Linked DNA regions of Collimonas fungivorans. The main gene of each other region encodes a partner of the protein of the gene in region 2 in a complex. Links are inferred from orthologs where the notes say so. Each region holds a gene or a part of one and is shown on either strand. Other genes may lie near its edges. The genes, in order: mfd and uvrA.

Region 1 (4,338 bases), 1.6 Mb from region 2 along the record:
GCAATGCCAGCAGGCCGCCGACCGGATCGTTGCGCAGGGTGTCAATCAGGCGCTCGATCAGGGCGCCTGTCAGACCCGGCCGGGCGGCGTCATGCACCAGCACCCAGTCGTCATCGCCAGCCTGCCCGCGAATCGCTTGCAGGCCGTTCAGCACGGAATCCCGGCGGCTGGGACCGCCATCGAACAACACCGTCACCCGTCCCTGCAGATGCGGCGCGGACGCCATCAGGTCGGCGATATAACCGTCATCGGCGCCGACCACGACATACACGTGGCTGATGGCGCCGGACGCGGCAAAGGTGTCGAGGACATGCATCAGCATCGGCTGGCCGGCCAGCTGCATATATTGCTTGGGGATATCCGCGCCTACGCGGGCACCGATGCCGGCAGCGGGAATCAGGGCAAAATAGCGGGATGGATTCATGCACAATCTCAAGGGAATCGAGTGGTTTATAATGCGGCTCTGAATTTTAACTGTCAAATCAGGCGTATTGTGGCTTTTTTTGGCCGCTATTGACGCCCTTGCAGGCTTGCGTGATATTGCAAAATAGGCCCCGATGTCCTTTGATCTAGAAAAATTGCTGCCCAAGCCGGCATCCCGTTTTGTCCTGCCGGCGCTGCATGGTTCGGCCGATGCGTTTGCATTGGCGCAAGCCGCGCTGGCGCTCAAGCCGCAGCAAAGGATGCTGGTGGTGATCGTGGCCGACGCCACCGACGGCCAGCGGCTGCGCACCGAAATCCCCTGGTTCCAGGCCGGCGCCGAGCAGACCAACGGCCTGCGCTGCCATTTGCTGCCGGACTGGGAAACCCTGCCCTACGACGCCTTCTCGCCGCACCAGGACCTGGTCTCGGAGCGGCTGGCGACCTTGTACGAGGTGCAGAACGGCCAATGCGACGTACTGCTGGTGCCTGCCACCACTGCCCTGGTCAAGATGGCGCCGCCGTCCTTCCTGGCCGGCTACACTTTCTTTTTCAAACAGGGCGAGACGCTGGATGAAGCGCGCCTGAAATCGCAGCTGACGCTGGCCGGCTACAGCCATGTCAACCAGGTCATGTCGCCCGGCGAGTATTCGGTGCGCGGCGGCCTGATCGACATTTTCCCGATGGGTTCGGTGCTGCCGTACCGGCTTGACCTGTTCGGCGACGCCATCGAAACCATACGCACGTTCGACGCCGACACCCAGCGCTCGATGTATCCGGTGAAAGAAGTCCGGCTGCTGCCGGGCCGCGAATTCCCGATGGACGAAGCGGCGCGCTCGGCCTTCCGCAGCCGCTGGCGCGAAGTGTTCGAAGGCGACCCGTCGCGCTCGGCGATCTACAAGGATATCGGCAACGGCATCGCCTCGGCCGGCATCGAATATTACCTGCCGCTGTTTTTTGAAGAGACGGCGACCTTGTTCGAATACCTGCCTGCCAGCGCGATGTTTGCCCTGGTCGGCGATATCGATAGCGCCATCCAGCGCTTCTGGAACGATACCCAGTCACGCTACAGATTCCTAAAATCGGACCGCGAGCGCCCGTTGCTGGCGCCGGAAGCCCTGTTCCTGACCGGCGAGAATTTCTTCAGCCTGGCCAAGCCGTTCGGCCGCTGGGTGATCCAGCATGGCGACGCCGCTTCCGAGCTGTCGGCGCCGATCCCGAATATCGCCGTCAACCGCCGCATCGACGACCCGCTGACCAACCTGCGCGCCTATCTGCTGCAAAGCGACCGCCGCGTGATGATTTGCGCCGAATCGAACGGCCGCCGCGAAACCTTGCAGCAGTATTTCAACGAATACGATTTGCCGCTGGCGCTGTGCGACGGTTATGCCGACTTCACCACGTCGGACAAAAAACTGATGCTGGGCGTGGCGCCCTTGCATGCCGGCTTTGAACTGCCGCAATTCGCTTTCATCACGGAAACCGAACTGTATGCAGGCTCGGGCCGCCGCATCGGCAAGAAAAAACAGGAAGGCGTCACCCAGGTCGAATCCATGGTGCGCGACCTGTCCGAGCTCAAGATCGGCGATCCGGTGGTGCACATCAACCACGGCATCGGCCGCTACATGGGCTTGCTCAGCATGGACCTGGGCGAAGGCGAAACCGAATTCCTGCACCTGGAATACGCCAAGGACACCAAACTTTACGTACCGGTATCGCAGCTGCATGTGATTTCGCGCTACTCCGGCGCTTCGCCGGAAGATGCGCCGCTGCATGCACTCGGCTCGGGCCAGTGGGAAAAGGCCAAGCGCAAAGCTGCGCAGCAGGTGCGCGATACCGCCGCGGAACTGCTGAACCTGTATGCCCGGCGCGCCCTGCGCCAGGGCCACGCTTTCGAATATTCGGCGCACGATTACGAAGCTTTCTCCGAGAGTTTCGGCTTTGAAGAAACCGCCGACCAGGCCGCCGCCATCAATGCCGTGATCAAGGACATGACCAGCGGCAAGCCGATGGACCGCCTGATCTGCGGCGACGTCGGTTTCGGCAAGACCGAGGTGGCGCTGCGCGCCGCCTTTGTCGCCGTGCTCGGCGGCAAACAGGTCGCGATCCTGGCGCCGACCACGCTGCTGGCGGAACAGCACGCGCAAACCTTTGCCGACCGCTTCGCCGACTGGCCGGTAAAGATTGCGGAACTGTCGCGTTTCCGCAGCGGCAAGGAAGTCACGCAAGCCATCAAGGGCATGGCCGACGGCACGCTGGACATCGTGATCGGCACCCATAAGCTGCTGTCCGACGATATCAAGTTCTCGCGACTGGGACTGGTGATCATCGACGAAGAACACCGTTTCGGCGTGCGCCAGAAAGAAACGCTCAAGGCGCTGCGGGCCGAGGTCGACGTCCTGACGCTGACCGCAACGCCTATCCCGCGTACCCTGGGCATGGCGCTGGAAGGCCTGCGCGAATTCTCCATCATCGCTACTGCGCCGCAAAAGCGCCTGGCGATCAAGACCTTCGTGCGCAGCGAAGGCGAATCGACCATCCGCGAAGCCTGCCTGCGCGAACTGAAGCGCGGCGGCCAGGTCTATTTCCTGCACAATGAAGTGGAAACCATCCAGAACCGCAAGGCGATGCTGGAAGCGCTGTTGCCGGAAGCGCGCATCGCCATTGCCCATGGCCAGATGCACGAGCGCGACCTGGAAAAAGTCATGCGCGATTTTGTCGCCCAGCGCTTCAACATCCTGCTGTGCACCACCATCATCGAAACCGGCATCGACGTACCGACCGCCAACACCATCATCATGCACCGCGCCGACAAGTTCGGCCTGGCGCAGTTGCACCAGCTGCGCGGCCGCGTCGGCCGTTCCCATCACCAGGCTTACGCTTACCTGCTGGTGCACGACGTCCAGGGCCTGACCAAGCTGGCGCAGCGCCGGCTGGATGCGATCCAGCAGATGGAAGAACTCGGCAGCGGTTTCTACCTGGCCATGCACGACCTGGAAATCCGCGGCGCCGGCGAAGTACTGGGCGATAACCAGTCGGGCGAAATGCACGAAATCGGTTTCCAGCTGTATTCCGACATGCTCAACGAAGCCGTGCGCTCCCTGAAGAACGGCAAGGAGCCGGACCTGGCGGCGCCACTGTCGACCACTACCGAGATCAACCTGCACGTGCCGGCCCTGCTGCCCAACGACTATTGCGGCGATGTGCACGAAAGGCTGTCGATCTACAAGCGCCTGGCCAATTGCAACGCCTCTGACAAGATCGACGACCTGCAGGAAGAATTGATCGACCGCTTCGGCAAGCTGCCGGACCCGGCCAAAGCTTTGATTGAAACGCATCGCCTGCGAATTGCCGCCAAGTCGATAGGCATCGTCAAGATCGATGCGCATACCGATTCCGCCCTGCTGCAATTCGTGCCGAATCCGCCGATCGACGCCATGCGCATCATCGAACTGATCCAGAAAAACCGCCATATCAAGCTGAACGGCCAGGACAAATTGCGCATCACCGTCAACATGCCCGACCTGGCGGCGCGCCTGACCCAGGTCAAGGCGACCATCAAGGCCTTAGCGGGATGATGTTCCAATTATTTGAATTTTTGTAGAGCCACACAGACACATGAAACTGATCTTGCAAAGCCTGAGCGCGGAACGCAACACCATTGACCGCATCGCCAACTTGGCCGGCGTCGCCGCTGCCGACATCAGCAGTGGCGGCCGCCATGCCTGGCGTTGCGAAGGCGTCGACTATTCGGAAAGCCTGAAAACGCTGATCGACGCCGCCTGCTACGGTGCCCGGATCGATTGCGCCTGGCTGCCGGCGGCGCCGAAACTCGGTGATTTCAAATTGCTGGCCATGGACATGGACTCGACCCTGATCACGATCGAATGCATCGATGAAATTGCCGACATGCAGGGT
Region 2 (3,787 bases):
CAGCTCGTTGCGCGGGAACGACCAGTAGCGGATATCGCGATGCCAGCCGGTGGCGGTGCCGAAGTGCGGATGCTTGGTCATCACGCAATTGTGGTGCGACAAGGTCAGGCAAACCGTTTCGCCCAGCAGCAGTTCCAGCATCGCCACCAGTTGCGGACTGCGGGCCCAGGCACGATAGCTGTCGTCGCGCTGGTAGGCGTTGCGCAGGCGCCGCGCGGTGCGGCCGCCGACGCTGTCAAACGACTTCGGCGCGCCGGCATAACCGACTTCGGATTCGTATTCCAGCGGCGCCACTGCCTGCGCCAGGTGGGCGTTGGTAGTGGCCGCCATCAGTTCGCAATCGGCGGCGGATACCAGGCGCGGCAAAATCAAATATCCATCTTTTTCGAAAGCGTCAATCTGTGCCGCAGACAGCGCCGGGGTGGTGTTGGTAGACATCGTTATCTCGTGATTGCATTCCCAGCTTGGTGGGCCGGGAAGGCTTGTTTTATTTTTTCTTGGGTTTTTCCAGCAACGGCCCCAGGTACTTGCCGGTGACACTGGCGGGGTTCGCCGCCACCTGTTCCGGCGTGCCGGTAGCGATGATGCGGCCGCCGCCGGCGCCGCCTTCAGGGCCAAGATCGATCAGCCAGTCGGCAGTCTTGATGACATCCAGGTTGTGTTCGATGATGACCACGGTATTGCCCTGGTTGCGCAGGCGGTGGATCACTTTTAATAGTAGGTCGATGTCGTGGAAGTGCAAGCCGGTAGTCGGCTCGTCCAGGATATACAGGGTGCGGCCGGTATCGCGTTTCGACAGTTCCAGCGACAGCTTGACGCGCTGCGCTTCGCCGCCGGACAAGGTGGTCGCACTCTGGCCGAGGCGGATATAACCGAGGCCGACATCCAGCAGCGTATGCAGCTTGCGCGCGATCACCGGCACCGGCTTGAAGAATTCATAGGCTTCTTCCACCGTCATGCCCAGCACTTCGGTGATGCTCTTGCCCTTGTAGTGCACTTCCAGCGTTTCGCGGTTGTAGCGCTTGCCGTGGCAGACGTCGCACGGCACGTAGACATCCGGCAGGAAGTGCATTTCGACCTTGATCACGCCGTCGCCCTGGCAGGCTTCGCAGCGGCCGCCCTTGACGTTGAACGAAAAACGGCCGGCGTTGTAGCCGCGTTCCTTGGCCATCGGCACGGTCGAGAACAGGTCGCGGATCGGCGTGAACAAGCCGGTATAAGTGGCCGGATTGGAGCGCGGCGTGCGGCCGATAGGGGCCTGGTCGACCGAGATCACCTTGTCGAAATGCTCCAGTCCGCCGATCGATTCATGCGCCGCCGGTTCCGCCTGCGAGCCATACAGATGGCGCGCTGCGGCGTGGTACAGGGTGTCGTTGACCAGTGTCGACTTGCCGGAACCGGAAACCCCGGTGACGCAGGTCAGCAGGCCGACCGGCAGGTTCATCGTGACGTTCTTCAGGTTGTTGCCGGTGGCGCCGGTAATGATGAACTGGCGGTCCGGATCGGCCGGCGTGCGTTTCTCCGGCACGGCGATTTTCAAGGTGCCGTTCAGGTACTTTGCCGTCAGTGACTTCTTGTTCTTGAGGATCTGCTCCAGCGTGCCTTCGGCAATTACCTCGCCGCCATGCACGCCTGCGCCCAGGCCCATGTCGACCACATAGTCGGCGGTGCGGATCGCATCTTCGTCATGCTCCACCACCAGCACGCTGTTGCCGATGTCGCGCAGGTGGCGCAGGGTTTCGATCAGGCGGTCGTTGTCGCGCTGGTGCAAGCCGATCGACGGTTCATCCAGCACATACATGACGCCGGTCAGGCCGGAGCCGATCTGCGACGCCAGCCGGATGCGCTGCGCTTCGCCGCCGGACAAGGTGTCGGCGCTGCGTTCCAGCGACAGGTAATCGAGGCCGACGTTATTCAGGAAAGTCAGGCGCGAGACGATTTCCTTGATGATGCGGTCGGCAATTTCCTTCTTGGCGCCGGTCAGCTTCAGTTTTTCAAAGAAGGTCAGTGTTTCGCGCAGTGGCGTCGCCGCGACTTCGTAGATGGCTCTTTCCTGCTTGCCATTGCCGACCTTGACGAAGCGCGCTTCCACGCGCAGCCGCGCGCCGTGGCAGGACGGGCATTCCTTTTCATTGATGAACTTGGCCAGCTCTTCCTTGACCGCCATCGAATCGGTTTCGCGATAACGGCGCTGCAGGTTGTTGACCACGCCTTCAAACGTGTGTTCCTTGATCACCGTGCGGCCGCGTTCGTTGACGTAGCTGAAGGGGATGGTTTCCTTGCCGGAGCCATACAGCACTGCCTGCTGGGCTTTTTCCGGCAGCTTCTCGAACGGCACGTCGATGTCGAAATCGTAGTGCGCGGCGATGCTGGTCAGCATCTGGAAATAGAACTGGTTGCGCCGGTCCCAGCCCTTGACCGCGCCGCTGGCCAGCGACAGGTTAGGGAAAGCGACGATGCGCTTGGGATCGAAAAATTCGATATGGCCCAGGCCGTCGCATTCCGGGCAGGCGCCCATCGGATTGTTGAACGAGAACAGGCGCGGCTCCAGTTCCTGCAGCGAATAACCGCAGATCGGGCAGGCGAACTTGTTGGAATACATGTGCTCGGTGCCGCTGTCCATCTCCAGCGCAATCGCGCGGCCCTCGGCCAGGCGCAGTGCGGTTTCGAAACTTTCCGCCAGGCGCTGCTTGGTGTCGGCCTTGACTTTCAGGCGGTCGATCACGACGTCGATGGTGTGCTTCTCGGTCTTCTTCAGCTTGGGCAGGTCGTCGACTTCATAGATCTTGGCGGCGCCGGTGCCGCTCTGGATGCGGAAGCGCACAAAGCCCTGGGCCTGCATCTGTTCGAACAGGTCGACATGCTCGCCCTTGCGGTTGGCCACCACCGGCGCCAGGATCATCAGCTTGGTGTCGTCCGGCATGGCCAGCACCGCATCGACCATCTGCGACACCGATTGCGCGGCCAGCGGTTTCTCCGGATGGTCCGGGCAATAAGGCGTGCCGACCCGCGCATACAGCAGGCGCAGGTAATCGTGGATCTCGGTCACCGTGCCGACGGTGGAGCGCGGATTGTGCGACGTCGCTTTCTGTTCGATCGAAATCGCCGGCGACAGGCCTTCGATCAGGTCGACATCCGGCTTTTCCATCAACTGCAGGAACTGGCGCGCATAGGACGACAGCGATTCGACATAACGCCGCTGGCCTTCCGCGTACAGCGTGTCGAACGCCAGCGACGACTTGCCGGAGCCGGACAAGCCGGTGATCACGATCAGTTTGTTGCGAGGTAAATCCAGATTGATGTTCTTGAGGTTGTGCGTGCGCGCACCCCGGATGCGGATCTCTTCCCGATTTTTGTCCATCTACAGCTTTCAGCGTGAGTTTAAGGCCGTGTTGGCTTGTTCGAATTGCAATTTTCACGCCTGAAAGGCTTGCCGCAGCCCCTGGCGGGAATCGCTGCCGGGCGCGGCCATGCCATATCAAACGGATCAACCTGATACTATAACGGGTTTCGATCTTCGTCGTTGTGCAGCCTTTACGGCGCCATCCGCCAATACCCAATATGAATAGTTCGTCTTCCTCTTTTGACAGCGAAATCAGCAGCGGCATGAGCCGCGCCGAAGTCAAGGCGAGCGCCTCGCTGGCGTCGATATTTGCATTGCGCATGCTCGGCCTGTTCCTGATCCTGCCGGTGTTTGCGGTGCACGCCAAAACCTTGCCCGGCGGCGACAGCGCGGCCCTGGTCGGCCTCGCCATGGGCATCTACGGCCTGGCGCAATCGTTCGGGC

The links.
Region 1: the proteins of uvrA (region 2) and mfd are in contact, whole or in part, in a crystal structure (PDB 4DFC), measured with the Escherichia coli proteins. The link is inferred for Collimonas fungivorans from one-to-one orthologs.

The regions. Positions count from the first base shown.
Region 1 is NZ_CP013232.1:2,377,228-2,381,565, reverse strand. The notes cover bases 174-4,198. They hold mfd (transcription-repair coupling factor), read left to right. Parts: upstream 174-557; coding sequence 558-3,998; downstream 3,999-4,198. Other genes in these bases: serB (phosphoserine phosphatase SerB), read left to right, coding at 4,039-4,198; ispD (2-C-methyl-D-erythritol 4-phosphate cytidylyltransferase), read right to left, coding at 174-424. Also shown: more of ispD, read right to left, coding at 1-173; more of serB, read left to right, coding at 4,199-4,338. UniProt on the Escherichia coli protein: Couples transcription and DNA repair by recognizing RNA polymerase (RNAP) stalled at DNA lesions. Mediates ATP-dependent release of RNAP and its truncated transcript from the DNA, and recruitment of nucleotide excision repair machinery to the damaged site.
Region 2 is NZ_CP013232.1:773,777-777,563, forward strand. The notes cover bases 288-3,761. They hold uvrA (excinuclease ABC subunit UvrA), read right to left. Parts: upstream 3,362-3,761; coding sequence 488-3,361; downstream 288-487. Other genes in these bases: CFter6_RS03270 (phytanoyl-CoA dioxygenase family protein), read right to left, coding at 288-438; CFter6_RS03280 (MFS transporter), read left to right, coding at 3,562-3,761. In the rest of the region: more of CFter6_RS03270, read right to left, coding at 1-287; more of CFter6_RS03280, read left to right, coding at 3,762-3,787. UniProt on the Escherichia coli protein: The UvrABC repair system catalyzes the recognition and processing of DNA lesions. UvrA is an ATPase and a DNA-binding protein. A damage recognition complex composed of 2 UvrA and 2 UvrB subunits scans DNA for abnormalities.